2 regions of the Neorhizobium sp. P1_A6 genome follow, and region 2 is predicted to be linked to the other one. Evidence: riboswitches for the same ligand, from Rfam matches in the RefSeq annotation. Region 2 holds a riboswitch; the other holds the start of a gene.

Region 1 (5,209 bases), on a different contig from region 2:
CATTCTTCGGGAATGCTGGCGACATCCAGGCCAGGCTCCCCGGAGACCATTTCCAGCCCGCGAAAATAGGACGAAAAGACCCGGTCGAACTTGTCGATATGCCGCTCGTCCTTCACCAGCGCCGTGCGGGCGAGGAAATAGAAGGCCTCCACATCGAAATCCGCGATCCCTTCCTCCATGCCTTCCAAAAGGTCAAGGAACTCCCGGAGTGTCACCGGGATCTTCGCTTCTTTGAGGTGAAGGAAGAAGGGAATGAACATCGCGTCGAAAACCTATTCGGTACCGATCTTCTCCGGATCATAGGGGGTGGTCTGGTAGATCTCGTTGATCCAGTTGCCGAACAGAAGATGTGCATGGCTGCGCCAACGGTTCAAGGGCGTCAGCGTGTCGTCGTTATGCGGGAAGTAGTTATGCGGCATCTTGATCGGTACGCCGGCATTGACGTCCCGGAAATATTCGTCCGCCAGCGAGGTGGAGTCGTATTCCACATGGTTGAACATATAGAGCCGCTTGCCGGCCTTCTCGTGCACCAGGCAGATACCCATTTCCTCGGATTCCATCAGGATTTCGAGGTTGGGGGTCTTCTCGATGTCGGCGCGGCGGACTTCCGTCCAGCGCGACACCGGCACTTGGAAATCGTCTGAAAATCCGTTGAGATAGATCGAGGACGGCACGAGATTGCGGTGGCGATAGACGCCGAACGCCTTTTCCTTGAGCTCGTATTTCGGCACGCCATGGAAATGATAGATCGCCGCCATCGCGCCCCAGCAGACATTCATGGTCGAATGCACGTTGGTCGCGGTCCAGTCGAGGATTTGCCTCATCTCGTCCCAATAGGTGACGTCCTCGAAAGGAAGCGTCTCGATCGGCGCGCCGGTGATGATGAAACCGTCGAACTTGCGGTGCTTCACCTCTTCCCAGGTCTCGTAGAAGGACAGGAGGTGATCTTCCGACGTGTTCTTGGCCTTGTGGCCGCCGACGCGGATCAGCGAGAATTCGACTTGCAGCGGCGAGGCGCCGACGAGGCGCGCCATCTGCAGCTCGGTCTTGATCTTGTTCGGCATGAGGTTGAGCAGCCCGATCTGCAGCGGACGAATGTCCTGCCGCACCGCCATGGTTTCGGTCATCACCCGGACGCCCTCGGAAACGAGGGTGCTATATGCGGGCAGCGTATCGGGAATCTTGATCGGCATGTCTCAACCCAGCAAAAATAAAACCGGCGGCAAGATAAATCGCGACCGGTCCGTGGGAAGACATCTTCTCGCGGCCCTTTAGCGACTTTTTTAACGTGGCTGCAAGCCGGCCGGCCAAATCACCACGAATTCTCGGGAGTTCAAATACGCCTTGCTACGACCGGCGTCAATGGGAGCATAATCTTCCGCTCAGCGCTCCCGCCGCGCCATGAAGGCCAGCCGCTCGAAGAGATGCACGTCCCGCTCGTTCTTGAGGAGAGCGCCATGCAGCTTCGGCAGCGCGTTCTTGACGTCGCCGCGCAGGTCCGACGGATCGACATCGTCGGAGACCAGCAACCTGATCCAGTCGAGCGCTTCGGAGGTCGAGGGCTTCTTCTTCAGCCCCGGCATCTCGCGGATTTCGTAGAATTGGGTGAGCGCATTGCGCACCAGCGTCTGCTTAATGCCGGGATAATGGACCTCGACGATGCGGGCGAGCGTATCCACGTCCGGGAAGCGGATATAGTGGAAGAAACAGCGGCGCAGGAAGGCGTCCGGCAGTTCCTTTTCGTTGTTGGAGGTGATGATGACGATCGGCCGGACCTTGGCGCGCACCATTTCACCGGTCTCGTAGACATGGAATTCCATGCGGTCGAGTTCCTGCAGCAGGTCGTTCGGGAACTCGATGTCGGCCTTGTCGATCTCGTCGATCAATAGGACGAGCTTCCTGTCGGCGGCAAAGGCCTGCCATAGCTTGCCGCGGCGGATGTAGTTGGCCACGTCGTGGACGCGTTCGTCGCCGAGCTGGCTGTCGCGCAGCCGCGAGACAGCGTCGTATTCGTAGAGCCCCTGCTGGGCCTTGGTGGTGGACTTGATGTTCCACTCGATCAGATCGAGCCCGAGGGCCGCGGCCACCTGCCGCGCAAGCTCTGTCTTGCCGGTGCCGGGCTCGCCTTTCACCAGCAGCGGACGTTCGAGCCGGATCGCGGCGTTGACCGCCACCATCAGATCCTTGTCGGCAATATAGTCCGCTGTACCCTGAAACTGCATCTCGTGATCCTGATCGGTGAACGCGCCGCAAACTAAAAGCTCGCCCGAGGCGGTGCAACAGCTTTCCCTTTCCACCGGCTTTGCGCTATGGGCAATGCGCATGACCCATTCGACCTTCACCATTCTGCTCGGCGGCAACTTGCGCGTCACCGATCGCCTGCGGGAGACGATCGCCGGCAGCCGCTTCATTGCGGCCGATAGCGGCATGCGCCATGCGTCAGCACTCGGCGTGAAGCCTGAACTCTGGGTCGGCGATTTCGATTCCTCGGATGCCGCGCTGATCGCGCAGTTCCCGCAGGTCGCGCGGCAGGCCTTTCCGCCGGCCAAGAACGAGACGGACGGCGAGATCGCGACGGCCGAAGCCATCGAACGCGGCGCGACAAGGCTGATCTTGGCCGGCGCGCTCGGCGGCGAGCGCAGCGACCACGCGCTTCAGCATCTCTTTCACGCCATGAGCCTGGCCGAACGCGACCTCGACATCCTGCTGACGTCGGGTGACGAGGAGGCCGTGCCGCTGCTGCCGGGCACAAGGACACTGGATCTGCCGAAGGGTTCGCTGTTTTCGGTCATCGGTTTTTCCGACCTTGAAGGGCTCGATATCATCGGCGCACGTTATCCGCTCGACAACTTCTCACTCCCCTTCGGCTCCTCGCGCACCGTCTCGAACGTTGCAGAAGGCCGGGTGGAATTCCATTTGAGGAAAGGCAGGGCGATGATCCTTGCCCGCCCCCACGACTTTACAGGAGCCTGACTGTTGGCGCCCCCAATTCTGAAACTTGACGATATTTTCCTGAGCTTCGGCGGCGCGCCGCTTCTCGCCGGCGCCGGCATGCAGGTGGAGCCGGGCGACCGCATCTGCCTCGTCGGCCGCAACGGTTCCGGCAAGTCGACGCTGATGAAGATCGCCGCCGGCATGGTCGAGCCCCAGTCGGGCGAGGTGTTCCGCCATCCCTCCTCGACCATCCGTTATCTCGAACAGGCGCCGGATTTCGCCGATTATTCGACGGTGCAGGCCTATGCCGAAGCGGGCCTCGGCCCGGGCGACGATCCCTATCGCGTCACCTACCTGCTCGAACATCTGGGCCTCACCGGCCAGGAACACCCGAACACGCTCTCCGGCGGAGAATCCCGACGCGCAGCGCTTGCCCGGGTCATGGCGCCCGAGCCGGACATCCTGATGCTCGACGAGCCCACCAACCACCTTGACCTGCCGACTATCGAATGGCTGGAAGAGGAGTTGCGCAAGACGAGAAGCGCGCTCGTGGTGATCTCGCATGACCGTCGTTTCCTCGAAAAGGTCTCGAACGCCACGGTCTGGCTCGACCGCGGTACATCACAACGTCTCAACCGCGGTTTCGGCGAATTCGAAGCCTGGCGCGACGAGGTATTGGAGGCGGAAGAGCTGGAGCAGCACAAGCTCGGCAAGGCGATCGAGCGCGAGGAACACTGGCTGCGCTACGGCGTCACCGCCCGCCGCAAGCGCAACATGCGCCGCCTCGGCGAGTTGCAGACGATGCGCGGCAATTACCGTGGCCATAAAGGACCGCAGGGCACGGTGCAGGCGAGCGTCAGCGAGGGCCGCGAATCCGGCAAGCTGGTCATCGAGGCCGAAAACATCACCAAAAGCTACGACCGGCCGATCGTCGCGCCGTTCTCGATCCGCGTGCATCGCGGCGACTGCATCGGTCTCGTCGGCCCGAACGGCGCCGGCAAGACGACGCTGCTGAAGATGCTGACCGGCCAGCTGGCGCCCGACACCGGCACCGTCAAGCTCGGCACCAACCTGGAAATCGCCACGCTCGACCAGAAGCGCGAGGACCTGGACCCCGAGGACACGCTGTCCCATTATCTGACGGATGGACGCGGCGAGACGCTGTTGGTCAACGGCGAGCAGCGGCATGTCGCAGGCTATATGAAGGACTTCCTGTTCCAGCCGGAGCAGATCAGGACACCGATCAAGAACCTCTCCGGTGGCGAGCGCGCCCGGCTGATGCTGGCCCGCATCATGGCCCGGCCATCGAACCTGTTGATCTTGGACGAACCGACCAACGACCTCGACATCGAGACGCTGGACCTGCTGCAGGAAATCGTCGCCGGCTATACCGGCACCGTCATCCTCGTGAGCCACGACCGCGACTTCCTCGACCGCACCGTAACCTCGACCATCGCCCCCGCAAATCCGGACGCACCGGACGGCCGCTGGATCGAATATGCCGGCGGCTACACGGATATGCTGGCGCAGCGGAAGGGTGCGTTGGAGGAAAGGCGCCGCACGGAAAAAGCTGACAGGGCAAAAACCGATACCGCGGCTTCGGTTTCCGGCACGTCCAAGGGCAAAGGCAAACTTTCCTTCAAGCAGAAATTCGCGCTCGAGAACCTGCCTAAGGAAATGGCGAAGGCCGAGGCCGAGATCGCCGCCCGCGAGAAGAAAATGGCCGATCCCAACCTCTTCACCAAGGATCCCGCCGCCTTCAACAAGTTGGCTGCGGAGATGGAAAAGTTGCGCCAAAGCATCAGCAAAATGGAAGAAGAATGGCTGGAACTCGAAATGCTGCGTGAGGAAATTGAAGGCTGATTTGCGATTTATTAAGCTTAACAGATAGTTAGCTAAAAAAATATTTGTCGCGGACCGGAACATATGATGTCCCGAGACGTTCTGGGTGTGAATAGTGGTCGAAATGTCCCGGGGACGGATCGGCCTGCCAGGAACCGATCAACCGAATGGGGACATCCAATGCTGACAAATGTTACGCGTCGTCGGCTGGCCACTGAGGCGATGAATCAAAGAGTTATGATTGTCGAAGACGAGTTTCTGATCGCGCTCGATGTTGCCGAGACGATCGAAGCCATGGGCCTGAAAGTCGCTGGTTTTGCCAATGCCCGCAAACACGCCCTGGCGCTCGCCGCCTATGCCGATATCGCCCTGGTCGATGTCAATCTTTCGGACGGCCGGACTGGCCCGGAGATCGGCCGGGAGCTTGCCGAGC
Region 2 (25,990 bases):
TCCCGGAGTTTCTGCCCGAATGGGGGGAGGTCGTCCTCGCTGACCTTCAGATAGGCGCAATGCCGATCGGGAGCAAGGCTTGGCCGGCATATCTGCCATGCACAACAAAAAAAGCGGGCCTTGAGCCCGCCTTCGATTTCGCCCTCGTGTCGCGCCGCCGCTCAGACCCGAGCGGCAACCTTGCGGCGCTCGTTGACCGGCTGGTAGGCGAGCTTTGCGTGGTAACCGCAATAGGGCGATGCATCCGGGGATTCACAGCCGCAGAAGTGGAAGTCTTCCTTGAGCGGGTCGCCGACCGGCCATTTGCAGGTGCGCTCGGTGAGTTCCGTCAATGCAAGGCGGCGGGAGATAGGCACCACCACGTTGGAGGCGGGACGATATTCCATCTCCTGGTAGGGTTCGATCTCGATCTCTTCCTTGACCATCGTCGCGCCGACGGCGCGGGTAACGGTCCGGGTCGTGACCCGCGACGCATAGTTCGGAGCCCGTGGCGCCGATGTCGTGCGCTTGGCAGCCGATGCGCGGCCGGTCGCAACCGTACCGCCGGCTTTCGCCCGGCCCGGCAGGCTGAGACGATGCACCTTGCCGATCACGGCATTTCGGCTTACGCCACCAAGTTGTGCTGCGATCTGGCTGGCACTCAGGCCCTCCGACCACAATCTTTTGAGCTTCTCGACACGCTCGTCTGTCCAGTTCATGCCCGTTCTCCGCCTTTGAACGTTGCTGGCATGCAGAATCCTTCCACCTTTGCTGCGAAAATCATTTCGCAGCACCCACTATATCTATGCTTGAGGTGACTAGTTCCGCCGCATGCAGTCTAGTAATTGATCATTAACCTAGTGTGAGGCTGACTCCGTGGCAAGAGTCGGAGGAATCTGCGGGATTCGATTTCGTGGTTTTCCCCAACTTGCTGTGATGGAGAGTCATTTTTGTCACAGAAGCCAGCACCTGTCGGTTTCCGGTCGAAACACGCGTAAAACGCCGAGCTTTGTTGACATTGACGGCCTAAACCCCGATAGTGTCCCCGCCGCCCAGTGGGCGGCATTTTTGGTTTTTCTGGCCGGTTTTGTCGGCCTTTTTTGACTGCCTAGAGGAGTGATGTCGCCATGGCTGAAGCCGCGCTTTTCGACACGTTTGCCCGGGCTCCGCTGCGTTTTGAACGCGGCGAGGGCGTATGGCTTGTGACGGAAAGTGGAGAGCGATATCTCGACTTCGGCGCGGGCATCGCCGTCAACTCGCTCGGTTACGGCCATCCGCACCTCGTCGGCGCGCTGAAGGCACAGGCCGACAAGGTCTGGCACACATCAAACCTCTTCGAGCAGCCCGGCCAGGAGACGCTGTCGCGCCGCCTCGCCGACAACTCTTTCGCGGATAAGGTGTTCTTCACCAATTCCGGTGCGGAGGCGCTCGAATGCGCCATCAAGACCGCGCGCCGCTACCAGTTCGTGAAGGGCCATCCGGAACGCTTCCACATCGTCACCTTCGAAGGTGCCTTCCACGGCCGGACGCTGGCGACCATCGCTGCCGGCGGCCAGGCGAAATATCTCGAAGGTTTCGGCCCCAAGGTCGAAGGCTTCGATCAGGTACCGTTCGGCGATATGGACGCTCTGAAGGCTGCGATCACCGATGCGACCGCCGCGATCCTCATCGAGCCGATCCAGGGAGAGGGCGGCATCCGGCCGGTTCCAAAGGAATTCCTGGCTGCGCTGCGGCAGATCTGCGACGACAACGGCCTGCTGTTGATCTTCGACGAGGTCCAGACCGGCGTCGGCCGCACCGGCAAACTGTTCGCCTATGAATGGACGGGCGTTTTGCCCGACATCATGGCGCTCGCCAAGGGCATCGGCGGCGGGTTCCCGCTCGGGGCCTGCCTTGCCACGGCGGAAGCCGCCTCCGGTATGACAGCCGGCACCCACGGCACCACCTACGGCGGCAACCCGCTGGCCATGGCGGTCGGCAATGCCGTGCTCGACGTAATCCTGGGTGATGGCTTCCTGGAAAATGTCCGCGACGTCACGTTGGTCTTGCGGCAGGGGCTCGCCAGCCTCAAGGATCGCTTCCCCAACGTCATCGAGGATATCCGCGGCGAAGGTCTGCTGCTCGGCGTGAAGGCAAAGGTGCCGGCGGGCGACTTGGTTGCCGCCATGCGCGGCGAACATATGCTGGCCGTTCCGGCCGGTGACAACGTGGTGCGTCTCCTGCCACCGCTCACAGTCACGGCGGAGGAAGCCCGCGAGGGTCTCTCCCGCATCGAGAAAGCGGCGGAAAAGCTCTCCGCCTCGGAAATGAAGAAATCGGCCTGAGCGGGCAAAAAGGGGGATGCCGTTGTAGGTTTCCCACGTCACAGGGAACATCACATGGCATCTCCCAAGCATTTCCTCGACCTTTCCGCCGTTTCCCCGGCTGATCTGCGTAGCATTCTCGACGACGCGAAGACCCGCAAGCAGGCCACCAAGGCTGGCACGGCGGAAAAGCCGCTGGCGGGCAAGATGCTAGCGATGATCTTTGAAAAACCTTCCACCCGCACCCGCGTATCCTTCGATGTCGGCATGCGCCAACTCGGTGGCGAGACGCTGTTCCTGTCGGGCACCGAAATGCAGCTCGGCCGCGCCGAGACGATCGGCGACACCGCCAAGGTTCTGTCGCGTTACGTCGACGCCATCATGATCCGCACCACGGATCACGCCCGTATGCTGGAGCTTGCCGAACACGCGACCGTACCGGTCATCAATGCCCTGACCGACGACACGCATCCCTGCCAGATCATGGCCGACATCATGACTTTCGAAGAGCATCGCGGACCGATCGCCGGCAAGACGGTTGCCTGGACCGGCGACGGCAACAACGTGCTGCATTCCTTCGTGGAAGGTGCTGCCCGTTTCGGCTATCGGATGAACATGGCTGTGCCGATGGGTTCGGAACCCGCCGACAAGTTCCTCAACTGGGCGCGCAACAACGGTGGCAACATCATGCTTTGCCATGATGCCGAAAAGGCGGTTGCCGGCGCCGATTGCGTCGTCACCGACACCTGGGTTTCGATGAACCAGGAGCACAAGGCGCGCGGCCACAACGTCTTCCAGCCCTTCCAGGTCAATGCCGACCTGATGAAGCGGGCCGACAAGGAGGCGCTGTTCATGCACTGCCTGCCGGCTCATCGCGGCGAGGAAGTCACCGACGAGGTCATCGATGGCCCGCAGTCGGTGGTCTTTGACGAGGCTGAAAACCGTCTCCACGCGCAGAAATCCATTCTCGCCTGGTGCTTCGGCGCGGTCTGAACGCAATGTCCCGGACGGTGCGGATGTGAAGAGCGGCGGCGATCGAACCTTGATTTCCGCCCCGCAATCCCCCATCTGTCGGCTTTCAACAATACGCCGTCTTCTGGACTGGCGTTTCAACACACATCGTCGACGTCTTTTCCTCCGGCCAGCGGTTCCGCTCGGGCTGGCGCTTGTGTAAAGGTTTTTGGGTCGGCGCGAAGGAGCGAAGTCATGGCGGAAGCGACTGTGGAACTCAACGAACTCGACTTTGCCGGAGATGACCGGGTCGTTCCATTTCAGGTGGACGGTCTCGACGTGCGTGGCCGGGCGGTCCAGCTCGGGCCGCTGCTCAACTCCATCCTTAGCCGCCATGATTATCCAGGCCCGGTCGCGCGGCTGCTTGCCGAGGCGATCGTCCTGACTGCTCTGCTCGGCACATCGCTGAAATTCGATGGCAAGTTCACGGTGCAGACCAAGGGCGACGGTCCCGTCGACCTGTTGGTCGCGGATTTCTCGACGCCCGACAGTCTTCGCGCCTACGCTCGATATGACGAGGAAGCTCTGGCCGCCGCCGTCACGGAAGGCAAGACTTCGCCGGCCGACCTCCTGGGGCACGGCGTACTTGCCTTCACCATCGACCAGGGCCGCGGCATGCAGCCCTATCAGGGCATCGTGCCGATGGACGGCTCATCGCTGGAGGAGATCGCCGGCGTCTATTTCCGCCAGTCGGAGCAAATCCCGACCAGGGTGCGCCTCGGCGTTGCCGAGCTCTTCGATCGCGATGCCGATGGTAAGCCGCGTCACAACTGGCGGGCAGGTGGTCTGGTCGCGCAGTTCCTGCCGCAGGCACCCGAGCGCATGCGGCAGCCGGACCTGCATGGCGGCGACGGCGATGAGCGCGATTTCGAATTCACCGAGGACGATTCCTGGGCCGAAGCCCGCACCCTGGTGGAAACGATCGACGCCGACGAGCTGACCGACCCGCGGGTTGCGATCGAGCGTCTGTTGTTCCGCCTTTTCCACGAGCGCGGCGTCCGGGTTTACGCGCCGCACCCGGTGTTCGACCGCTGCAGCTGTTCGCGTGACAAGATCAAGGGCGTCCTCTCGGGTTTTTCCGCCGAGGAGATTGAGGCAAGCGAGGAAGACGGCGAGATCGCCGTCACCTGCGAGTTCTGCTCGACCACCTATCGCTACAAGGCGGATGAATTCGCTGCAGCCTGAAGTCACACGGCGGGAGGTTCCTCCCGTCGTTTTCGTTTTCAGGGCATCTTGCATTCGAAGTTCGCGCCGTCTTTCAGATCGCCGCTGCCGGAATATTTGGCCGATTGCGGGTAGGGGCAGAGCGGTCGCGTCATCGCCTGTTTGCCGTCCTTGATCTGGCTTGCCTGGATCACCGTCGGCGCCTTGTCGTTTTCCACCCAATCCATCAGCGGCGTGAAGGCGTCGAAGACATCGGTGCCGTAGCCCGCGGTGCAATGGAACATGCCGGGCACCATGAACAGCCGGTAGAATTCCCCTGTCCGGTCGGCACCCATCTGCTTGCGGACGGCTTCGTAATAGTTCACGCCCATCATCGGGTTGAGCGCCGGATCCGACCAGCCGAAATAGGTGATGATCCGTCCGCCGCGTTTTTGGAACTCGCTGAGGTCGGGATTGGTCGCGTCGACGATCTCTCGGATCGCGCCGATCTTCGGATATTCGGCATCGAAGTCGAAGGTCTTCCAGTCGATCGCTTTTCCGGAGGCGGGCAGCATCGCCATGTTCTTGACGAAGGTCTCGCCATAGGCCAGCTGCCGGCTTGGTCCCTGTTCGGACACCATCCACATGTCCCAGCCGCTCACCCCGCTCGGATCGACACCCTCGGTGCCGAACTGCACGCCGGGGAAAATCGTCTCTCCCTTGATCTTCACACCGCCCGCCAGCGTCTTCAGCGTGTCCACCTGCGCAGGCGTGAAGCAGTCCGAACCGCCGGCCTCGCAGATCTTCAGGTCCTTGGCCGGATCGAAATTGCATTGGCGCGGATCGGCGATCAGCCCATCCTTGGCACCGTCGATCGCGTCGCATTTGTCCATAACCGCCTTGGCGAGCACCGGAAGCTGGGCCCGGCTGATCGGAGCCTTGAGGAGCGCTCGCGCATTCCAGACGCCCCAGATCTGCGTATTGGTGAGATCGAGGACCGGCGCTCCGGCAAGAATGCCATCGAAATCGCCCGGATAGCGTTGTGCCGCCATCAGCCCCTGGCGTCCGCCGGTCGAGCAGCCGTCCCAATAGGAGAAGGAGGGATGCCGGTCGTAATAGCGTGCGGCGATCGTCTTGGCCGTGTCGACCGTCACATGCACTGCGCGCGATCCGTAGTCGATCAAGAGGCCGAGGTCCTGTGCAAAATCCCCGAGCTTATAGGTGACCGCATCATGGCCGGTATTCTGCTGGACGGTGAGAAAGCCTTTCGTAAGTGCGGCATTGCGGGTGGTGATCCGCGACGCTGCGGCAAGGTCTTCGCCGGCATATCCGCCATTGCCGAACATGTAGAGCCGGCGGTTCCAGTTGTCCGGAAGGGTGATTTCGAAACGGACCTGCGGCCGGATATAGCCCGTCACCTGGCAATGGCCTGGCACGTTGCCGACACCCGCGACATGCGTGGCTTTCAGCGTCGCGACCTCGGCAAAGGATTGGCTGTTCAACATACCGCAGGCGATCTGCGGCGAGACCGTGGCGGAAGCGAAATCCGGCCGGTCCTTCTGGTCGATGAAACTGCTTTTGTTTTGTGCGAGCGCCGGCGTAAAGGCCGTAAGCGTCGTGAACGCGCAGGACGCCAGCAGAATGACCGGCAAAGCGGAACGTGCCATCAAGTACTCCTCCCAAAGACCGTTTGACGGTGCCAAGATGCCGCAGGAGGAAAGGGGTAACAAATAGAAAAACCGCCGCCACCCATAACCTGCAGGTTGTCGGCAGCGCCGTCTAGTTGAGGACGCGCATCAGGCCTGGTGAATCCAGCGAGAAAGCCGGGATCGTCACCTCGAAGGTTTCGCCGTCGTCGGTCTGCATGTCGTAGTGGCCGAACATCAGGCCGGACGGGGTGTCGAGCGGACATCCTGAAGAATACTCGTAGCTGTCGCCGGGCTTCAGCCGCGGCTGCTCACCGATGACACCAGGCCCGTCCACTTCGTCGACGATGCCGTTCTGGTCGGTAATGTTCCAGTAGCGATGCACGAGCTGCACGGTGAGCGTCGAATGATTTTCGATGACGATACGATAGCCCCAGACATAACGGCTCTCTTCCGGATTGGATTGCTCCTCCAGATAATAGGGCTCGACGGCGACATCGATATCTCTTGTCCGGGCGCGATACATGCGACACCTCAACAAATCCAACTTGGTTCGATATTGTACAGAGGCGCCGCAACGTCAAGAATTCTCGCGGTTTGAACAACCGAGTATGGGCATTAGTTGAAGTTAAGGATAACCGGGATGGTGAATTTCTGGTCGATCCACCACCCCGCAAAGCCAATGCTTACATGCCGGCCTTTGAAAGCGCCCGAGCGAAATCCTCGATCAGGTCGTCGGTATCCTCGATGCCGGCCGACAGACGCACGGTGCCGGGTGAGATGCCGAGTTCGGCACGGGCCTCGTCCGTCAGGTTCTTGTGCGTCGTGGTCGCCGGATGGGTGATCAGGCTCTTGGAATCGCCGAGATTGTTGGAAATCCTGACGATCTCCAGCGCGTTCTGCAGCTTGAAGGCCGCGTCCTTGCCGCCCTTCAGCTCGAAGCAGACGAGCGTCGAGCCGGCCTTCATCTGCCGGGCGATGATATCGGCCTGCGGATGGTCCTTGCGGCCAGGATAGATGACCTTTGCGACCTGCTTCTGCTCGGCGAGGAAGTCGGCGATCTTCGAGGCGCTCTCGGTCTGCTGCTTGACGCGCAGCGGCAGGGTTTCGATGCCCTTCAGCAGCGTCCAGGCATTGAACGGCGACATGGCCGGGCCCGTATGGCGGAAATAGTCGTGCAGGTTCTCGTCGATCCAGGCCTTGTCGGAGAGCACGACGCCGCCGAGGCAGCGGCCCTGGCCGTCGATATGCTTGGTGGCCGAATAGACGACGATATGCGCGCCGAGTTCCAACGGCTTCTGGTAGAGCGGGGTCGCAAACACGTTGTCGACGACGACCTTGGCGCCGATCTGGTTGGCGAGCTTGGCGACACCGGCAATGTCGACCACTTCGAGCGTTGGGTTGGTCGGGCTTTCCAGGAAGAACACCTTGGTCTTCGGAGTGATCGCCTTTTCCCAGTTCTCGAGGAAGCGGCCGTCCACCAGCGTGCATTCGATGCCATATTTCGGAGCGAGCGTCTCGACCACCCAGCGGCAGGAGCCGAACAGGGCGCGGGCCGCGACGATATGGTCGCCGGCCTTCAGCTGGCAGAGGATCGCGGCGGTAACGGCAGCCATGCCGGATGCTGTGGCGCGCGCATCTTCGGCGCCTTCCAGCATGCACATGCGCTTTTCGAACATGTCGTTGGTTGGGCTGCCATAGCGGGCGTAGATGAAGCCGTCGGTCTCGCCCTTGAAGCGGGCTTCCGCCGCTTCCGAGGTGTCATAGACGAAACCCTGGGTCAGGAAGATCGCTTCCGACGTTTCGCCATATTGCGAGCGCAGCGTGCCGCCGTGTACGAGCTGAGTTGCCGGGCGCCAATTCTTAGTCATGCGTGTTCCCCATTCAGAACAAAAAAACCGGTCGCATAAGCAGACCGGTTTCGCACCCGGTCTTTTTAGCCACTTATTTAACGTGGCTGCAAGCCGACCGGCCAAATCACCACGGGATAAGAGTGGCATAGCGCCGCGTCCCGCTTGCGTCAATGGCTCGCATTTGGTTTTGTCGCCTCGAAAACTTGAGAGAGACATGATGGCTCGCGAAACAGGAATTTTGGCAGACCGCGCGATCGCGGCGCTTTTCGACAGTGGACGGCTGATTTCCGAACGTGAACTGGACCGGGACCAGGTCCAGCCGGCAAGCCTGGACCTGCGCTTGAGTGCCAAGGCTTTTCGCGTCCGCGCCAGCTTCATGCCAGGCCCGACGAGCCTGGTCTCCGATAAGCTCGATCGGCTGAAGCTGCACGTTATCGATCTTTCCGAAGGCGCCGTGCTGGAAACCGGCTGCGTCTACATCGTGCCGCTGATGGAACGGCTCGATCTGCCGGCCAATATGTCTGCCTCCGCCAATCCGAAAAGCTCCACCGGCCGGCTCGACATCTTCACCCGCGTCATCACCGATTACGCGCAGGAGTTCGACAAGATCCCGACCGGTTATTCCGGGCCACTCTATCTCGAAATCTCGCCGCGTACCTTCCCGATCGTGGTGCGCCGCGGCTCGCGCCTGTCGCAGATCCGCTTCCGGGTCGGCAATGCGCTGCTGAGCGAGCCGGACCTCCTGCAACTCCACAATGACGAGACCCTGGTCGCATCCGCCAAGCCGAATGTCTCGGGCGGCGGCATCGCCCTGTCGATCGATCTGTCCGGCGATAGCGTTGGCCTGATCGGTTATCGCGGCAAACACCACACGGCCGTCGTCGACGTCGACAAGAAGGCGCAGCACGACATCTTCGATTTCTGGGAACCGCTTTACAGCCGCGGCCGCAACGAACTGATCCTCGATCCGGACGAATTCTATATCCTCGTCTCGCGCGAAGCGGTGCACGTGCCGCCGCTCTATGCCGCCGAGATGACGCCCTTCGATCCGCTGGTCGGCGAGTTCCGCGTCCATTATGCCGGTTTCTTCGATCCGGGCTTCGGCCACGAGGCGGCAGGGGGACGGGGCAGCCGGGCGGTGCTCGAAGTGCGTAGCCACGAAGTGCCCTTCATCCTCGAAGACGGCCAGATCGTCGGCCGCCTTGTCTATGAACACATGATGGACAAGCCGGAAGGCATGTACGGCACGGGCCTCGGCTCCAACTATCAGGCCCAGGGCCTGAAACTGTCCAAGCATTTTCGCGCCTGACCCCACCTCCGGCTTGACAGGCGAGGCCGTCTGTTGGAAGTCTGAAACCTGACGCGGGTGTAGCTCAATGGTAGAGCAGCAGCTTCCCAAGCTGAATACGAGGGTTCGATTCCCTTCACCCGCTCCAGCTTCCCCTTTGTCTTAACCGTAGGCGTCCAGCGATTTTCCCGTGGCTTGGTGGTGGTGCCGGAAGCACGCATCACCAGCCTCCATGTCGCGGAGGCACGGTCGATGGCCGAGGCATGGAGGCGATTTTCGAGAAGGCGTGTCTGGCGCGGAGGCGAGCGGGGCCTATCGGATTGTGTACCGGAGCTTTACGCGAGCACCGGAGCTTTCACGCGAGCCAGGCATTTTGCAGTCGGTGGTCGCCGGGCGCCTTGAGCGCCCGGCTAACCGGCTTACTTCTTGGTGTCAGCCCAGCTCTTTACGAGTTCGTCGTAGTTGACGGTAACGGGCTTTTCCTTCTCGGCTGCGATCTTGAGCTGCGGAGCGAGGTTGCCTTTCGCGGCGGCATCCTTGTTCCAGTATGCGAGATCGTGTTCCTCGGCGAGCTTCGGGCCGATGTCGCCCTGGACCTTGGCGCGCTCCAGGCGCTGCAGGACCTTTTCCTGCTCGGAGCAAAGCGAGTCCATGGCCGCCTGGGCGGTCTTGGCACCCGAGGACGCATCACCGATTGCCTGCCACCAGAGCTGCGCGAGCTTCGGATAGTCAGGCACGTTCGTGCCGGTCGGCGACCACTGGACGCGGGCCGGGGAACGGTAGAACTCGATCAGACCACCGAGTTTAGGCGCGCGATCCGTGAAGCTCTTGTGGCGGATGGTGCTCTCGCGGATCAATGTCAGGCCGACATGGCTCTTCTTGACGTCCACCGTCTTCGAGGTGACGAACTGGGCATAGAGCCAGGCCGCCTTGGCGCGGTTGGTGGGCGTGGACTTCATCAGCGTCCAGGAGCCGACGTCCTGATAGCCGAGCTTCATGCCGTCCTTCCAGTAGACCCCGTGCGGAGACGGAGCGAAACGCCATTTTGGCGTGCCGTCCTGGTTCATGACAGGCAGGCCTGCCTTGACCATGTCGGCGGTGAAGGCCGTGTACATGAACATCTGCTGGGCAATCTCGCCCTGAGCCGGCACCGGTCCGGATTCCGAGAACGTCATGCCCTGGGCGGCGGCCGGTGCATAGGCCTTCAGCCAGTCGAGGTATTTCTGGATGGAGTAGACGGCCGCCGGGCCGTTCGTATCGCCGCCGCGGGCGACGCAGGAGCCGACCGGACGGGATTTCTCGTCGACCTTGATACCCCATTCGTCGACGGGCAGGCCGTTCGGCAGGCCTTTGTCGCCGTTGCCCGCCATGGAAAGCCACGCATCGGTGAAGCGCCATCCGAGCGAGGGGTCCTTCTTGCCGTAGTCCATGTGACCATAGACCTTCTTGCCGCCGACCTCGCGGCCGGTGAAGAAGGCGGCGATGTCCTCATAGGCGGACCAGTTCACCGGAACACCGAGATCGTAGCCGTATTTCGCCTTGAAATCGGCCTTGTTCTTTTCGTCGTTGAACCAGTCGTAGCGGAACCAGTAGAGGTTCGCGAACTGCTGGTCCGGCAGCTGGTAGAGTTTCTTGTCCGGCGCCGTGGTGAACTTGAGGCCGATGAAGTCCTCAAGATCGAGGCCGGGATTGGTGACGTCCTTGCCTTCTCCCGCCATCCAGTCGGTGAGCGAGCGGGCCTGCTGATAACGCCAATGCGTGCCGATCAGGTCGGAGTCGTTGACATAGGCGTCGTAGATGTTCTCGCCCGACTGCATCTGCGTCTGCAGCTTTTCGACGACGTCGCCTTCGCCGATCAGGTCGTGGCTGACCTTGATGCCGGTGATTGCGGCAAAGGCTTGCGCCAGAACCTTCGATTCATACTCGTGCGTCGTCAGGGTTTCGGAAACGACCTTGATGTCCATGCCGGCAAAAGGTTTCGCCGCATCGATGAACCACTGCATTTCCTTTTCTTGTTCGGCACGGGAAAGCGTCGAGAGTTCGCCGACTTCTTTGTCCAGGAATTGCTTTGCCTCATCCATGCCGGCATGGGCGGAACCGGTCAGAGCCAGCAGCATTGCCGCTGTCGTTGTCATAAGATGCCGTCGCATTTTATCCTCCCAGAGTTTTGCGATTGCAATTTCCGTATCGGGCGGCGGTTTTCCCGCCACCTTTTCAGCTTGCCTTAAACGAAGCGGAAGACGCCGATGGCGTAGACCACTGCAAGGGCAAGAGCCCACCACAGGTTGGGGCCAATCAGCCCCAGCCATGCAAGATGAATGAATGCCGCGCCGAGCAGCGAGATGAAGAGCCGATCTCCCCGCGTCGTCTCGAAACGCAGGATGCCGATCCTGGGCGAACCGCCCGGCGCAAAATATTCCCAGACGCTCATGCCGACGAGCAGGGCGAGGATCGTCAGAAAGAACAGCGCCGTGGGAAGCGTCCAGGCCATCCATGAAAAGTTCATGCGTGGTTCCTCCTTGTCAGACCCGCCCGAGGGCAAAGCCCTTGGCGATGTAGTTGCGGACGAAATAGATGACGAGCGCGCCAGGAACGATCGTCAGCACGCCGGCCGCTGCCAGCACGCCCCAGTCCATGCCGGAGGCAGAAACGGTGCGCGTCATGATGGCGGAAATGGGCTTGGCGGCAGTCGTCGTCAGCGTCCGGGCGAGCAGCAGTTCCACCCAGGAAAACATGAAGCAGAAGAAGGCGGCGACCCCGATGCCCGAGGCGATCAGCGGCATGAAGATCTTCACGAAGAACCGCGGGAACGAATAGCCGTCGATATAGGCGGTCTCGTCGATTTCCTTCGGTACGCCCGACATGAAACCTTCCAGGATCCAGACGGCAAGCGGCACGTTGAACAGGCAATGGGCGAGGGCGACCGCGATATGCGTGTCGATGAGACCGAAGGCGGAATAGAGCTGGAAGAAGGGTAGGGCGAAGACGGCGGGCGGCGCCATGCGGTTGGTGAGCAGCCAGAAGAACAGATGTTTGTCGCCGAGGAACCGATAGCGCGAAAACGCATAGGCAGCCGGCAAAGCCGCCAGCACCGAAATCAAGGTGTTCAGCACCACATAGATGATGGAATTGATATAGCCGTTGTACCAGGAAGGATCGGTGAAGATCACCATGTAGTTCCTGAGCGTCGGGTTCTGCGGCCAGAGCGAGAATGCACCGGTGATCTCGGCATTCTCCTTGAAGCTCATGTTGACGAGCCAGTAGATCGGCAGGAGCAGGAAGATGATGTAGATCGTCGAGACCAGCCAGGAGAAATTGCCTGCAGGCTTGTATTTGATTGTCCTTGCCATGGTTTTCCTCCCTCCTTCAGGTGTCTGCGTCGCTGCTGGTCATCACGGTGTAGAAGATCCATGACAGCAGCAGGATGATGAGGAAGTAGACGATCGACATGGCGGCGGCCGGCCCGAGGTCGAACTGCCCGACCGCCGTCTTGACGAGATCGATCGACAGGAAGGTCGTCGAGTTTCCCGGGCCGCCACCGGTCACCACGAAAGGCTCGGTATAGATCATGAAACTATCCATGAAACGCAACAGGACGGCGATCAGCAGCACCCGCTTCATCTTCGGCAGCTGGATGTAGCGGAACACCGACCACCTGGATGCACCATCGATCTTGGCCGCCTGATAATAGGCATCCGGAATGGAGACGAGGCCGGCGTAGCACAAGAGCACGACGAGGCTCGTCCAGTGCCAGACGTCCATGACGATGACCGTGATCCAGGCATCGAGAGGATCGCGCACGTAATTGTAGTCCACGCCGAGCGCCGCCAGCGTGTGGCCGAGGAGCCCGATATCGACGCGGCCGAAAACCTGCCAGATCGTGCCGACGACGTTCCACGGAATGAGAAGCGGAAGAGCCATCAGCACCAGGCAGACCGGAACGCCGATACCCTTCTTCGGCATGTTCAGGGCAATGAAGATGCCGAGCGGAATTTCGAGCGCAAGGATGATGAAGGAGAAAAGCAGATTGCGCTGCAGAGCTTCCCAGAAACGGGCAGAATGCAGGATTTGGTCGAACCAGTCGGTGCCGGCCCAGAAGAACGCGTTGTTGCCGAACGTATCCTGGACCGAATAATTCACCACGGTCATCAGCGGAATGGCCGCCGAAAAGGCGACGAGCAGGAGCACGGGAAGCACCAGAAACCATGCCTTGTTGTTCCACGTCTTTTCCATGGTTCAGGCCTCCCTGCCAACGCGCCATGAATTGGCATAGATATTCAGCGCTGCGGGATCGAAGGTGACGCGAGCCTCAGCCGATATCTCTGCATCCTCGGAAACGACAATCGCCATCGGTTGCCCCGCAAGGCTCGCGCGGACGATCCTGCGCCGGCCGATATCTTCGATGCGCGTTATCGTGACAGGCATTCCCTCCCGGCCGATGCGAATGAATTCCGGTCGAATGCCGAGCTCGACCCGGTCTCCCGCAGTAATCTTCGGTGCATGGTCGAGGGCAATTGTCTCGCCACCGAGCGTGATCGTGCTGCCATGGACCTCGGCGGACATCACGTTCATGCCGGGGGAGCCGATGAAATAACCGACGAACGTATGGCTCGGTCTCTCGAAGAGTTCGGCCGGCGTTCCGATCTGAACGATCTGTCCGTCGTACATCACGACAACTTTGTCCGCGAAGGTGAGCGCCTCCGTCTGGTCATGGGTGACATAGACCATGGTGAAGCCGAATTGCTTGTGGAAGCGCTTCAGCTGGGAGCGGAGAACCCATTTCATGTGCGGATCGATGACCGTCAGGGGTTCATCGAAAAGGATCGCGTTGACGTCGTTGCGGACGAGACCTCTCCCGAGCGAAATCTTCTGCTTCTGGTCCGCCGTGAGCCGCTGGGCCTTGCGTTTCGACCAGTCGGAGAGGTCGATGATGTCAAGCATCTCGCGGACGCGGCGATCGACATCCGGTTCGGCGATGCCCCGGTTGCGCAAGGGAAATGCCAGGTTGTCGTAAACGGTCATCGTGTCGTAGATCACCGGAAACTGGAAAACCTGGGCGATGTTGCGTTCCTGCGTGGAAAGATTGGTGACGTCGTTGCCATCGAACAGAATACGACCGTGGGACGGCTGCAGCAGGCCGGAAATGATGTTCAGCAGGGTGGTCTTGCCGCAGCCGGAGGGGCCGAGCAGGGCGTAGGCGCCACCATCGGCCCATTCGTGGTCGACTTCGCGCAGCGCGTAAGCCGCGTCGGATTTCGGATTGGGACCGTAGGCGTGGCGGATGTGATCGAGCGTGATGCGTGCCATGTTCCCCTCCTTCAAGCCGCCGCCGCGATGGCGCGGCCGTCTGTTCCGAAAGCCATCAGATGACGGGTATCCAGGAAGAGCTCGATTTCGGTGTCCGGGTCGATGTCGTGAATGCCGGGAGCGAGCATGACCCAGCGCACTCCGTTATAGTGCATATGTACGAAGCTTTCGGAGCCAGTGATTTCCGAGATTTGCGTTTGAGCCTTGAGCCTCGCTGCGTTGCTTGTCTGCGCCGTGAGCCCCAGGTGATGGGGATGAAAGGCGATCGTCACCGGACCGTCCGGCACACTGGAGAGATGCGACGGCACGGCAAGGCTGTCTGTTCCCTGATACTGGAATGAGCCGCCAGACTTGATCACATCGATGAAATTGAGTGGGGGATCGGCAAATGTCTTGGCCGTCACGAGGTCTGCCGGGCGACGATAGACCTCGATCGTCGGCCCGAATTGCGTGATCCGTCCTTCCGAGAGCGTGGCCGTATTGCCGCCGAGCAGCAAGGCTTCGGACGGTTCGGTCGTTGCATAAACGAAGATGGCGCCGGATTGCGCGAAGATCTTCGGCAATTCCTCGCGCAGTTCTTCGCGAAGTTTGTAATCGAGATTGGCCAGCGGCTCGTCCATCAGCACCAGGCTGGCATTCTTGACGAGGGCGCGGGCAAGCGCCGTACGCTGTTGCTGCCCACCCGAAAGATTAAGCGGCGTCCGATCGAGATAAGGCGTCAATCTCAGCAATTCTGCCGCCTTGCGGACTTCCCGGTCGATCATCGTCGCGTCCTTGCCGGCGATCCGCATCGGCGAGGCGATGTTCTCGTAGACGGTCAGGGCCGGATAATTGATGAACTGCTGATAGACCATCGCGACATTGCGCTTTTGCACCGCAACCCCGGTGACGTCGGCGCCGTCGAAATACACGGAGCCGCTGGTGGGACGGTCGAGTCCAGCCATCAATCGCATGAGTGACGTCTTGCCCGAGAGCGTCGGGCCAAGCAATACGTTCAGCGAGCCGCGATCCAGTGCAAGATTGGCCGGATGGATATGATGTTCACCACCCACCATCTTGGCGACGTTGCGCATTTCCAGCATTCGAGTTCCCGTGCCTCCTCACACCGAGAACACATGCCGCTTATCCGGCCATTTTTGCCGGTATAGCGGCCATGTACTCCTCCAGATACTCTTTCTCAGTTTCGCTTAGCCGCAAACCGTCCTTGGTTCTCCTCCAGAGCACGTCCTGCGCACTCATGGCCCATTCACGGTCGATAAGATATTTGACCTCGGCCTCGTAGAGATCGCCGCCGAAGTGGTGACCAAGATCCTCCATCTTGGTCGCCCTGTCGAGGATCATCCCGGCGCGGGTTCCATACCGGCGCACCAGTCGCCGCGCATGCCGTTCCTCCAGAAATGGATAACGGGCCTTGAGTTTCGCTACTTCTTCCTCGTAACCCTGGACCGCAAAATCGCCGCCCGGCAGGTGGCTTTTCGCCGTCCAAGGCCGGCCTTTTGCTCCGATCGCTTCGGCGATCTTCTCGAGCGCATGTTCAGAAAGCCGGCGATAGGTGGTCAGCTTGCCGCCGAACACGTTGAGCAACGGCGCGCCCTGGGTGTCGTCGAGCTTCAGCACATAGTCGCGCGTTGCTTCCTGCGCCTTTGAGGCACCGTCGTCGAAAAGCGGGCGAACCGCCGAATAGGTCCAGACGATGTCCGCCGGCCGCACCGGCTCCCGAAAATACTCGCTCGCTGCATTGCAGAGATAGGTCGTCTCCTCTTCGGAGATTTTCACGTCTCTCGGATTGCCGGAATAGTCCCGGTCGGTCGTACCGATAAGGGTGAAGTCGTTTTCGTAAGGGATCGCGAAAATGATGCGATTGTCTCGGTTCTGAAAGAAATAGGCCCGGGATCCTTCGAACTTCTTTTTCACCACGATATGGCTGCCCTGGACAAGGCGGACATGGCGGGCGTCATTGTCGCCGAGCGCTTCGCGGATTACCTGATCCACCCAGGGACCTGCGGCATTCACCAGCATGCGGGCCTTGTAGGTCTCTGTCCTTCCCGTGCGGGCGCCGACGGTCTCGATCATCCAGAGGCCGCCTTCCCGACGGGCGGCAACCACGCGGGTGCGCGGCAGGATCAGAGCGCCGCGATCGGCCGCATCCCGAGCGTTCAGCACCACCATCCGGGCATCGTCGACCCAGCCGTCGGAATATTCGAATGCCTTGGTAAAAAGCGGCTTCAGAGGCTTTCCGGCCGGATCGGTACGCATGTCGAGCACGGCCGTCGGCGGCAGCAGCTTTCGACCGCCGAGATGATCGTAGAGAAACAGGCCGAGCCGGATCAGCCAAGCCGGGCGGATACCGCCCTTGTGGTATGGCAGGACGAAGCGCAGCGGCCAGATGATATGCGGTGCCATCGCCCAGAGGGTTTCGCGCTCCATCAGCGATTCCCGCACCAGCCTGAATTCGTAATGTTCGAGATAACGCAGGCCGCCATGGATGAGTTTGGTGGCACCAGAAGAGGTGCCCGAGGCAAAATCGTCCATCTCCGCAAGTGCCACGGAATAACCGCGCCCGGCCGCATCACGTGCAATGCCGCAGCCATTGATGCCGCCGCCGATCACGAAGATATCGTGGATTTCCTCGCCCATCATTCCCCTCGCTGAACCGAAATGGACAGCAATCCACAAACGTTGTGAACCTAAAGTGGATTAAATCGAAAACATTCCGAATGTCAAATGAAACTCCGGGGCTATAAATCCAATTCCTCGTCTTTCGAAGTTTCCACGAGGGCCACACCGTTCACGAGGCATACATCTCGGATCGACGGCGAAGGACAATGGTCGGTGATAAAGGTTTGGACCTGCGAGATCTGTCCGATGCGCACGGGCGCAGTGCGCTCGAATTTTGTCGAGTCGGCGACGAGGATTACGTGTCTCGCATTGGCGATGATTGCCTGGGCAACTTTCACTTCGCGAAAATCATAATCGAGAAGGGCACCATCCGGATCGATTGCCGAAACGCCGATAATCGCATAATCGACCTTGAACTGGCGGATGAAGTCGACTGCGGCTTCACCTACAATGCCACCGTCTGACTGACGAACGACACCACCGGCAATGACCACCTCGATTTCGTCCAGAATGCGCAACCTATTGGCAACGTTGATATTATTGGTGATCACCATGAGTTCGCGATGATTGACCAGCGCCTCGCTGACCGCCTCCGTGGTGGTGCCGATATTGATGAAGAGCGAGGCGTTGTCCGGAATAAGATTGGCGGCGGCGACGCCGATCGCCTGCTTTTCCGCCGCCGCGATCTGCCGGCGCGCATCGTAACGGACATTTTCGTTGCTGCGGGGAAGGGTGGCGCCCCCGTGAATACGCGTCAGAATTTGCTTGTCGCATAGATCATTCAGATCTTTGCGGATCGTCTGCGAGGTTACCGAAAACGTTGCTGCCAAGTCGTCGACGAGGACCCGCCCCGCAGTTTTCGCGCGTTCGACAATCTTCGCCTGGCGGTCCGTAATAAACATCCGACCCCTCCGTTTCGCTTTTCTTTCACTTCTAACGAAAGCGCGCGTGAAGGCAAAGGCCGTAGACCGATTTTTCGGGGTCGGATGCGAGTGCGGTCTGAAGTCTTCAGTCGGCGCGGGCGCCGGATACGCCTTCGAGTTCCGTCATCACGGCGTCCGACAGCTGCAGTTCAGCCGCGGCGAGATTTTCACGCAGGTGGGCCACGGACGAGGTTCCCGGGATGAGCAGAATATTCGGTGCCCGACGCAGCAACCAGGCAAGTGCGACCTGCATCGGCGTCGCGCCCAGGCGCTGGGCAACGTCCGACAGGATCGACGACTGGAGCGGGCTGAAGCCTCCGAGCGGGAAGAACGGCACATAGGCGATACCATCGCGAGCGAGATCGTCGATCATGGCATCGTCTTGCCGATGGGCGAGATTATACTGGTTCTGCACACAGACGATCTTGGCGATCCGCTGACCTTCCGCTACCTGTGTCGGGGTCACGTTGCTGAGCCCGATATGGCGAACAAGCCCCTTACGCTGCAGGTCGGCCAGAGCCGTCAGGGGCGCTTCGATCGAGCCTTCTGCCGGGCCGTGGACATCGAACATGATACGCAGGTTGACGACGTCCATGGCGTCGAGACCAAGATTGCGCAGGTTGTCGTGGACGGCCTGAGTCAGCTGGTCGGCTGAAAATGCCGGGTTCCATGAACCGTCATCCCCGCGCACGGCGCCGATTTTGGTCACGATCACCAGGTCATCGGGATACGGATGAAGCGCCTCCCGGATGATCTGATTGGTCACATGCGGACCATAAAAATCGCTGGTATCGATATGATCGACCCCAGCCGCAACCGCTTCGCGCAATACCGCCACTGCTGCGTCGTGATCTTTCGGCGGCCCGAAGACACCCTTGCCCGCAAGCTGCATGGCGCCATAGCCGAGCCGTTTCACGTTGCGGTCGCCGAGGATAAATGTGCCTGCCTGATCAATATTCGACATGGGAATATCTCCTGTTCAAGATGATGTGGATATAGGCCTTGAGAGGCCGCACGAAAATCCGGTACAATCGGCACAGGCCGTGCGGAATTTCGAACGATGAAAATCGACCTAGGTGATCTGAATGCTTTTGTGGCGGTGGCGCGCGCTGGTGGGTTTCGCGAGGGCGCGCGTGCCACAGGCAGCAGCGCATCAGGATTGAGCGAGGCGGTGCGGCGGGTCGAGGCGCAACTGGGGGTGCGGCTCCTCAATCGCACGACACGCAGCGTGGTGCCGACGGAGGCAGGGGCAGGTCTCCTGGCTCGGCTGACCCCAGCGCTTACCGAGGTCGACGCTGCCCTCGACGTCATTAACAGGTTTCGCGACAAGCCTGCCGGCGCGTTGCGTCTCAATGTACCGGTCAGCGCCGCCCGATTGGTGCTCCCAGCGATCATCCCGGCGTTCCTCGCGGCCTATCCCGACATACGGCTCGAAATCGTCGCCGATGACAATTTCGTCGACGTGCTGGCTGCCGGATGCGACGCCGGCATCCGCTATGACGAGCGGTTGGAGCAGGACATGATTGCGGTGCCGATCGGTCCGCGGCTGCAGCGCTTCGCGGCCGCGGCATCCCCGGCATATCTCGATCGCCATGGCCGCCCCGATCATCCCCGCGATCTGCTTGGCCATGCCTGTATCCGCGGGCGTTTTGCAAGCGGCGCAATGATACTCTGGGAATTCGAGCGGGACGGCGAAGTGGTGCGGGTCGATCCGACAGGACCGCTGATCGTGCAGGTGGGTGCGGCAACCGATCTTGCCGTCGATGCAGCAATTGCCGGCACCGGTATCATGTCGCTGTTCGAGGACTGGCTGCGGCCCCATCTCGACAACGGCTCACTCGAACCCGTGCTTGAGCCATGGTGGCAGCAATTCTCCGGTCCATTTCTCTATTACCCCGGTCGGCGGCTCGTACCGGCGCCGCTGCGGGCCTTCATCGATTTCATTAAGGTTTCGTCCAATCAACGGTGACGGGCGGGCGCGTATTTAGCGTCAATCGCCGACGTCGAATCTCCATCCGCCGGGATCAGATCCTGCTGCCGGTCGCCGATAGGAACCACGTTTCCTACCGGGCGTTGAGGAGACGCGGAGAACGAAATGGTTGGTAATTGGATTCATCTTTGCATCGACATGCAGCGGATGTTCGCTGAAGACACCCCATGGCACGTCCCCTGGATGCGCGAGGTATCGCCGCAGATCCAGGAACTATCCGGCCGCCATCCCGAGAATACCATCTTTACCAGGTTCGTGACGCCGACGCGCCCCGAAACGATGGAGGGGATGTGGCGTGTGTATTATGAAAAGTGGCGGATGATGACGCGCGAGCATCTCGATCCGGGCCTTGTCGACCTGATCCCCTCATTGAAGCTCCTTGTCCCTCCTGCGGGCATATTTGACAAGACGACTTATTCTCCCTGGATAAGTGGAGAGCTGCACCGAATGCTGCTGAAGAAGGGTATCGAAACCGTGGTCCTGACCGGGGGCGAGACCGACGTTTGCGTCCTCGCCGCAGCGCTTGGCGCCATCGATCTTGGGTACCGCGTGGTCGTGCTGAAGGATGCCGTCTGCAGCGGAGCCGACGACACACATGATGCATCGCTCGAACTTCTGGGAGACCGCTTCTCCGTTCAGTTGCGCCTTACAACCACCGGAGAGTTCCTGGGAATGTTCGTAGGATGAGAGTTCGCTCTGCGGAACTCCCTCCTGCCATGCCGAGCGGCCTGCCCCATTTCATTACCCGGGGTGAGTTCTCTGTCGAGAGATTAACGAGGTGTTGACTAAGTGCTTTAGCGATTTTTAATATTCGTACATGCTATTGGATCCGTGCAGCGCAATGCGGACATGACGTCTTCTGCAGCCTTGGGCAATTCAATAAAGCTGGGATCTGTCATGCTCGCACGCCGACCGAAGGAGAGCCGTGAAGGCTACTCCGTTTTCATTTCCACCTCGCTACTCCTTCTTGTCGCCGTGATCCTTGGCGGCATGGGTGCTCATGTCGTTGACCGCATGCGCAGTTCCGCAAATGCGCTCGATGACAACAGAGCCATATTGGCGGCAGAGGCTGCCGTCTCGTCCTTCAAGGGGAAACTTGCAGCAACGGTGCGGGACAATGCCGTTTGGGATGAGGCCTACAAGGCGATAACGCAAGGGGATCGCGACGCTTGGACTTATGAGAATTGGGGCAAGACCAGCGCGGACTACGCGCTCTATGACGGGGTCGTGCTGACAGCCCCGGCAGGCGGTAAGAGCATCGCCTATCTTAAAGCCAATATAATAGATCCGAACGAATATCTTGGTGCAAAATTTCGTGGGCAAACGGAATCAGCCGCTCGGCCCGGCATGGACCCTACCGTCAACTTCTTCAGAAACGGCGACGATATCATTGTAGTGGCGTCGGAGGCGGTTCAGCCGTTCGGATCGAAGGTTGAGGATTCGCAGTACTATGTCCTCAGCTTCTTCAAGACCCTGACTTCCGAAGTCGTGGCTGAAATGGCCAAGGATCATCAGCTCCCGAAACTCCACATAACCTACGGTCCGGCAGCCGATCTCCTGAATTCGCCGCTCATGGATGCCGATGGAGTTGAAGTCGCGCGTTTGGCTTGGCCAAGTGCCGCTCCCGGGAACACGATTTTTGATGAGGTTCGCCCCTTTATTGCCGCCGCTATCGCAGTCCTTGGTGTTTATTTGGTGGGCGTTCTGTATGCAGGCTGGTCGGAAACGCGTCGCTTGAAGAGTTTGGCCGATCGCGCCCGGCATGAGGCCACGCACGATAGTCTCAGCGGTCTTTTGAACAGGCTCGGTCTGATCGAGGGACTGGACCGGCTGATGCAGGCTAACAAGAGCCAGATGCTGGTTTTGCACCTCATCGATCTCGACGGCTTCAAGGCCGTCAACGATGCCTGGGGGCATGCGATCGGCGATCAGCTGATCAGGCTGGTGGCGGAAGCCCTGCGTGATATTCATCCCGACGCCGCTGGTGTCGCGCGATTGGGCGGCGATGAATTCGCTCTTATCCAGCTGGGTTCCGCCAACCTTGCCGAACTTGACGATGAACTTCTTGAACGTCTCAAAAAGCCGTTTCTCATCGAAGGCCGCACGATCGAAATCGGGGCGAGCATCGGGGTTGCTTCCCGTGACGACGCAGAGGATGCGCACGAACTCCTTCGTCGGGCGGACATGGCCCTTTATGAAGCGAAGGAAACGGGCAGGGGATGCGCGGTCACCTATCATCCGGATCTTGACCGCCAGCGCGAGAAGATCGCGGCGTTGGAAAGTGAGCTTCGGCGCGCCCTTCAGAAGGATGAGATCCAGCCGGTCTTCCAGCCTCTAGCTTCGGCTGCCTCTGGAGACATCACAGGCGTGGAGGCGCTGGCAAGATGGAGGCGCGCCGAAGGAGCAATCGGCCCGGACGCCTTCATACCGCTGGCTGAGAAATGTGGATTGATCGATATCCTGGGCCTCCAGATGCTTCGAAAGTCCATCGTGGCGTCGAAGGCGTGGACTCCGCTTTCCTTGTCGGTCAATGTCTCTCCGATCCAGTTGTGCAACCCGAACTTTGCGGGGGACGTGCTCGCCGTTCTGGAAGAGGAGGGTTTTGATCCTTCCCGACTGACACTGGAGATCACCGAAGCGGTTCTGATGTCGAACCCTGAGCAGGCACGGCGCTCCATCACCGCCCTGAAATCGGCCGGCATCCGTTTTGCCCTCGATGATTTTGGCGCAGGTTACGCCAGTATCGGCACGCTTCGTGAATTCGGCTTCGACCGGATGAAGATCGATCGCTCCCTGGTACAAGCCATGGATGATGGCAGCACTGGCCGGAACGTCCTGACGGCCACGATCTCCTTGGCTATGGCGCTCGGAATTCCGGTCACGGCGGAAGGCATCGAATCCGCCGATCAAGCGGACGCCCTTCGAGTTGCCGGTTGCGATCAGCTGCAAGGCTACCTGGTGGGCAGGCCCATGGGACGAGACGAACTTGTATCCTGGCTCGCTTCATCGATTGCCGCATAAAGGGCTCTTCTCGTGACGCGAAGCCCTACGCCGACTGCTGTTGCCTGACTTCTTCGAACGGCAGCTCGACCGTGAAGGTCGTACCTCGTCCCAGAATGCTCCGGACTGAGATCGCCCCTCCGTGCAATTCGACAATTTCCTTGACGATATTGAGACCGATCCCCGTTCCCGCGATTCCGGTGGCGCTGCGGGCACGAAAATAGGGTTCGAACAGTTTCGGCAGGTCGTCTGCATCCATGCCGATGCCGGAGTCGGTGACGCTGACAATAACCCGCCCACCGTCCTTCCATCCGCTGACATGAATGTTGGAACCGGCAGGTGAATATTTGACCGCGTTCGACAACAGATTGGAAAAGACCCGTTCTATTGCGTCCCTGTCGATCATCTGCAGCGCTGGAATTGCATCCAGATTGTGGCTGATCGTGTGGCTTTTGCTGAGCTCGGCTCGGCTTGCGATGCATTGACGAAGTATGGCGCTGAGCGAACTGGCTTGTTTGTTGATGGCAATGGTCCCGGTCTCCAACCGCCCGGCGGCGAGGATGCTTTCCATCAGCTCGACCATGCGGGCGACTGCGCCCTTGATCTGCAAGGCCTTGCCTTCCAGGAACTGTGGAGTCACAGCCATCTTTGTCCGCGTAAGCCGCTGAGCCGCTCCGTCTATCACGGCCAAAGGCGTCCTGAACTCGTGCGATATCATCCCGACGAAACGGCGCTGCAGCGCATTGATACCCCGTTCGTGCTGGAGAAGTCGGTCCAGCTCGATATTCTTTTCCTGAACTTCCGCCGTTCGGTCCAGAACGATCTTTTCGAGTTCGTCTCGATGCTGGCGCAGTCTCCGCTCGCTGGACTGAAGCGCCTTGAGGGCGAGTTGCCGGTCATGGACGTCCTCAAGGAGCCCATACCAGCGGACGACCCCGCCGTTGCCGTCGAAACGAGCTGCCGCGCGATTCCGATACCACCGATATCGCCCTCTCGCTGTCCCGATCCTGTAGATCATGTCGAACGGTGCGCCGGTCTTGACCGAGGACTCCCATTTGGCAATGACCTCGGGCAGGTCCTTCGGGTGCAAGGTCTTCTCCCACCCGCGCCCCAGGGCTTCGCCGACTTCCCGTCCGGAGGCGTTCTGCCACCCTGGGCCGACCTCAACGACATTGCCCAGCGCGTCGGCTAACCACGGTGTCTGGGGATGCAGCTCAATGAGAGAGCGATAATGTTCCTCACTTGCCCGCAGGACCTTTTCGGCATGGCGGAGCTCCGTAATGTCGGAAATAACGACAATCAGAACCGGCTTCTTCCCCGCAGCCGTTGGTACGAAGGACCGCCGCTTATGCGTCAGAAGCGTCCGGGCCGAACCATCCGGACCGGTGACATTCTCCTCGAACAGCCGCTCCTCACCGGTCGCCAGCACTCCCGCATCCATCTCTCGGATCCGTTCGGCTTCGCCTGCAGGCAAGAAGTCACGGTCGGTGCGGCCAAGTATGTCGCCGAGGCCGACGCCGAACATCTCGCACGCCTTGCTGTTGAGGAACAGGAAGCGTGACTCTTCGTCCTTGATGATCGTGGGTCTCGGGGCGCCTTCGAAAAGGTCTTCCAAAAGTTCGCGATGGGATGTGTGCAGATCAGGTCCGATGGCGGAGTCTTGGTTCATTCGCAAGGGTCCAGATCTACTCGCGTAATTTGATCGGTGCCTAATGTACAATCGGAGCGTTACCGAATGCTGAAACCAAGGGGGGCTGTTTTAGCCGAAGAGAAATCGAAGAGAGACCTGAATATGGCGGTTTTTCACCCATGCCGAATTGCTGAGGACGTATTTGTCGTGGCACCCAAAATCATTCCTCGACCCAATAGGAAGTCGTATTCTCGATGACTTTTTTGATCTTGCGGTTGTCTCTCCATTCTCGTCCGGTGTCACGGATGACCGGTGTCTGCCGGGGAGAAAAAATATAGTTCTTATGCGGCGCCGCCAACCGCTCCAATTCTGCGTTGACGCCGGAATAGAATTGTTTTTCCGGATCTCGCGAGGCGTCCATCAGGCCGGAAGCCTGCCGGGCGAAAGAACCGCGAAGAATGGAAGGTGACGTCGTGAATTTCGGAAAAGTCCGAAACAGCGGGATTTTAATGCCGAGAAACCGTGCATATTCGTTTCTCTCGTGAAGATGGCCGTCTTTCGCGATGCTCCAGTTCTGGTCAGCCGTGTGAAAGGATACCTGCATTACGGCGGGATCTGCAAACGGGGCAAAAATCCCCTCGCCGAGATCCGTCAGCGCGATCCAGTCGTCTTCGAGGTGGAATACGTAATCCGACTGCGTATTGGACCAGAGACGCTTGACCGCAGCGCCAAATCCAGGCTCGCTGGGTCTAAAGAAGGAAGCTGACGGAAGGTAGTTCGAGACGACCCGCAGGCACTCGGCCTCATCCTCTTCGGTTCCGAAGATCGGATCGATGTTGACGAGGACGTTCGAGACGGAGAAATGAGCAAAGCAGCGCTTTGAAAAACTTTCCAATGTCTGCTCAAGCAAATCCGGCCTTCTGCCGGCAACGATGCACAAATCCAGACTAAAATTCGCCAACGCAGCATATCCCACTGAAACCGGAGCTCTTTAGAGTTCGGTCCAAATACCATAGTGGCGGCAAGGTCGCCACCTTCTGGGGACATGCAGTCCTCTCGCCCACAATGGTGTGGGTTACGACGTAAACTTTTCTCGCCGCGCGTGGTCGCAGCGGTCAAAATGGATCGACAAGGGCCGCACCGGCCGCCTCGTTCTTTCAGGACGCAGCGTCAACCCTCGGCCGTTCCTGCAACGGCAAGCGGCAACGCCGAGGTATCGGGCAATCGCCCGGCAAGGCGCAGTCTGATCGTGTTCGACGAAGCGACAAGGCTACCTTCTGAAGAAAGAAGCCAGGTAT

Evidence for each region. A riboswitch is a leader RNA that binds a small molecule or an ion and turns the genes downstream of it on or off. The one in region 2 is predicted to bind S-adenosylmethionine.
Region 1: it holds a riboswitch for S-adenosylmethionine, as region 2 does, so the genes downstream of both, metA (homoserine O-acetyltransferase MetA) here and AC1D3C_RS19365 (O-succinylhomoserine sulfhydrylase) in region 2, are expected to answer to the same signal.

Annotation. Positions count from the first base shown of each region.
Region 1 is NZ_JBFTZM010000020.1:22,131-27,339, forward strand. Features, by position in the region: gene AC1D3C_RS26650 (vWA domain-containing protein) at 1-260, opposite strand, end outside; gene metA (homoserine O-acetyltransferase MetA) at 273-1,193, opposite strand; SAM riboswitch at 1,252-1,329, opposite strand; gene AC1D3C_RS26660 (AAA family ATPase) at 1,383-2,222, opposite strand; gene AC1D3C_RS26665 (thiamine diphosphokinase) at 2,317-2,973, shown strand; gene AC1D3C_RS26670 (ABC-F family ATP-binding cassette domain-containing protein) at 2,977-4,797, shown strand; gene AC1D3C_RS26675 (response regulator) at 4,957-5,209, shown strand, end outside.
Region 2 is NZ_JBFTZM010000009.1:196,331-222,320, forward strand. Features, by position in the region: gene AC1D3C_RS19335 (GcrA family cell cycle regulator) at 162-698, opposite strand; gene AC1D3C_RS19340 (acetylornithine transaminase) at 1,107-2,303, shown strand; gene argF (ornithine carbamoyltransferase) at 2,358-3,275, shown strand; gene AC1D3C_RS19350 (Hsp33 family molecular chaperone) at 3,489-4,478, shown strand; gene AC1D3C_RS19355 (tannase/feruloyl esterase family alpha/beta hydrolase) at 4,517-6,103, opposite strand; gene apaG (Co2+/Mg2+ efflux protein ApaG) at 6,216-6,608, opposite strand; gene AC1D3C_RS19365 (O-succinylhomoserine sulfhydrylase) at 6,769-7,953, opposite strand; SAM riboswitch at 7,998-8,076, opposite strand; gene AC1D3C_RS19370 (2'-deoxycytidine 5'-triphosphate deaminase) at 8,150-9,244, shown strand; tRNA gene AC1D3C_RS19375 (tRNA-Gly) at 9,298-9,371, shown strand; gene AC1D3C_RS19380 (ABC transporter substrate-binding protein) at 9,643-11,373, opposite strand; gene AC1D3C_RS19385 (DUF2160 domain-containing protein) at 11,448-11,729, opposite strand; gene AC1D3C_RS19390 (carbohydrate ABC transporter permease) at 11,746-12,573, opposite strand; gene AC1D3C_RS19395 (carbohydrate ABC transporter permease) at 12,590-13,456, opposite strand; gene AC1D3C_RS19400 (ABC transporter ATP-binding protein) at 13,460-14,530, opposite strand; gene AC1D3C_RS19405 (ABC transporter ATP-binding protein) at 14,542-15,612, opposite strand; gene glpD (glycerol-3-phosphate dehydrogenase) at 15,653-17,167, opposite strand; gene AC1D3C_RS19415 (DeoR/GlpR family DNA-binding transcription regulator) at 17,269-18,051, opposite strand; gene AC1D3C_RS19420 (aldo/keto reductase family oxidoreductase) at 18,158-19,036, opposite strand; gene AC1D3C_RS19425 (LysR family transcriptional regulator) at 19,133-20,041, shown strand; gene AC1D3C_RS19430 (cysteine hydrolase family protein) at 20,168-20,749, shown strand; gene AC1D3C_RS19435 (bifunctional diguanylate cyclase/phosphodiesterase) at 20,960-23,083, shown strand; gene AC1D3C_RS19440 (sensor histidine kinase) at 23,109-24,731, opposite strand; gene AC1D3C_RS19445 (glycosyltransferase family 2 protein) at 24,913-25,653, opposite strand; gene AC1D3C_RS19450 (hypothetical protein) at 25,963-25,990, opposite strand, start outside.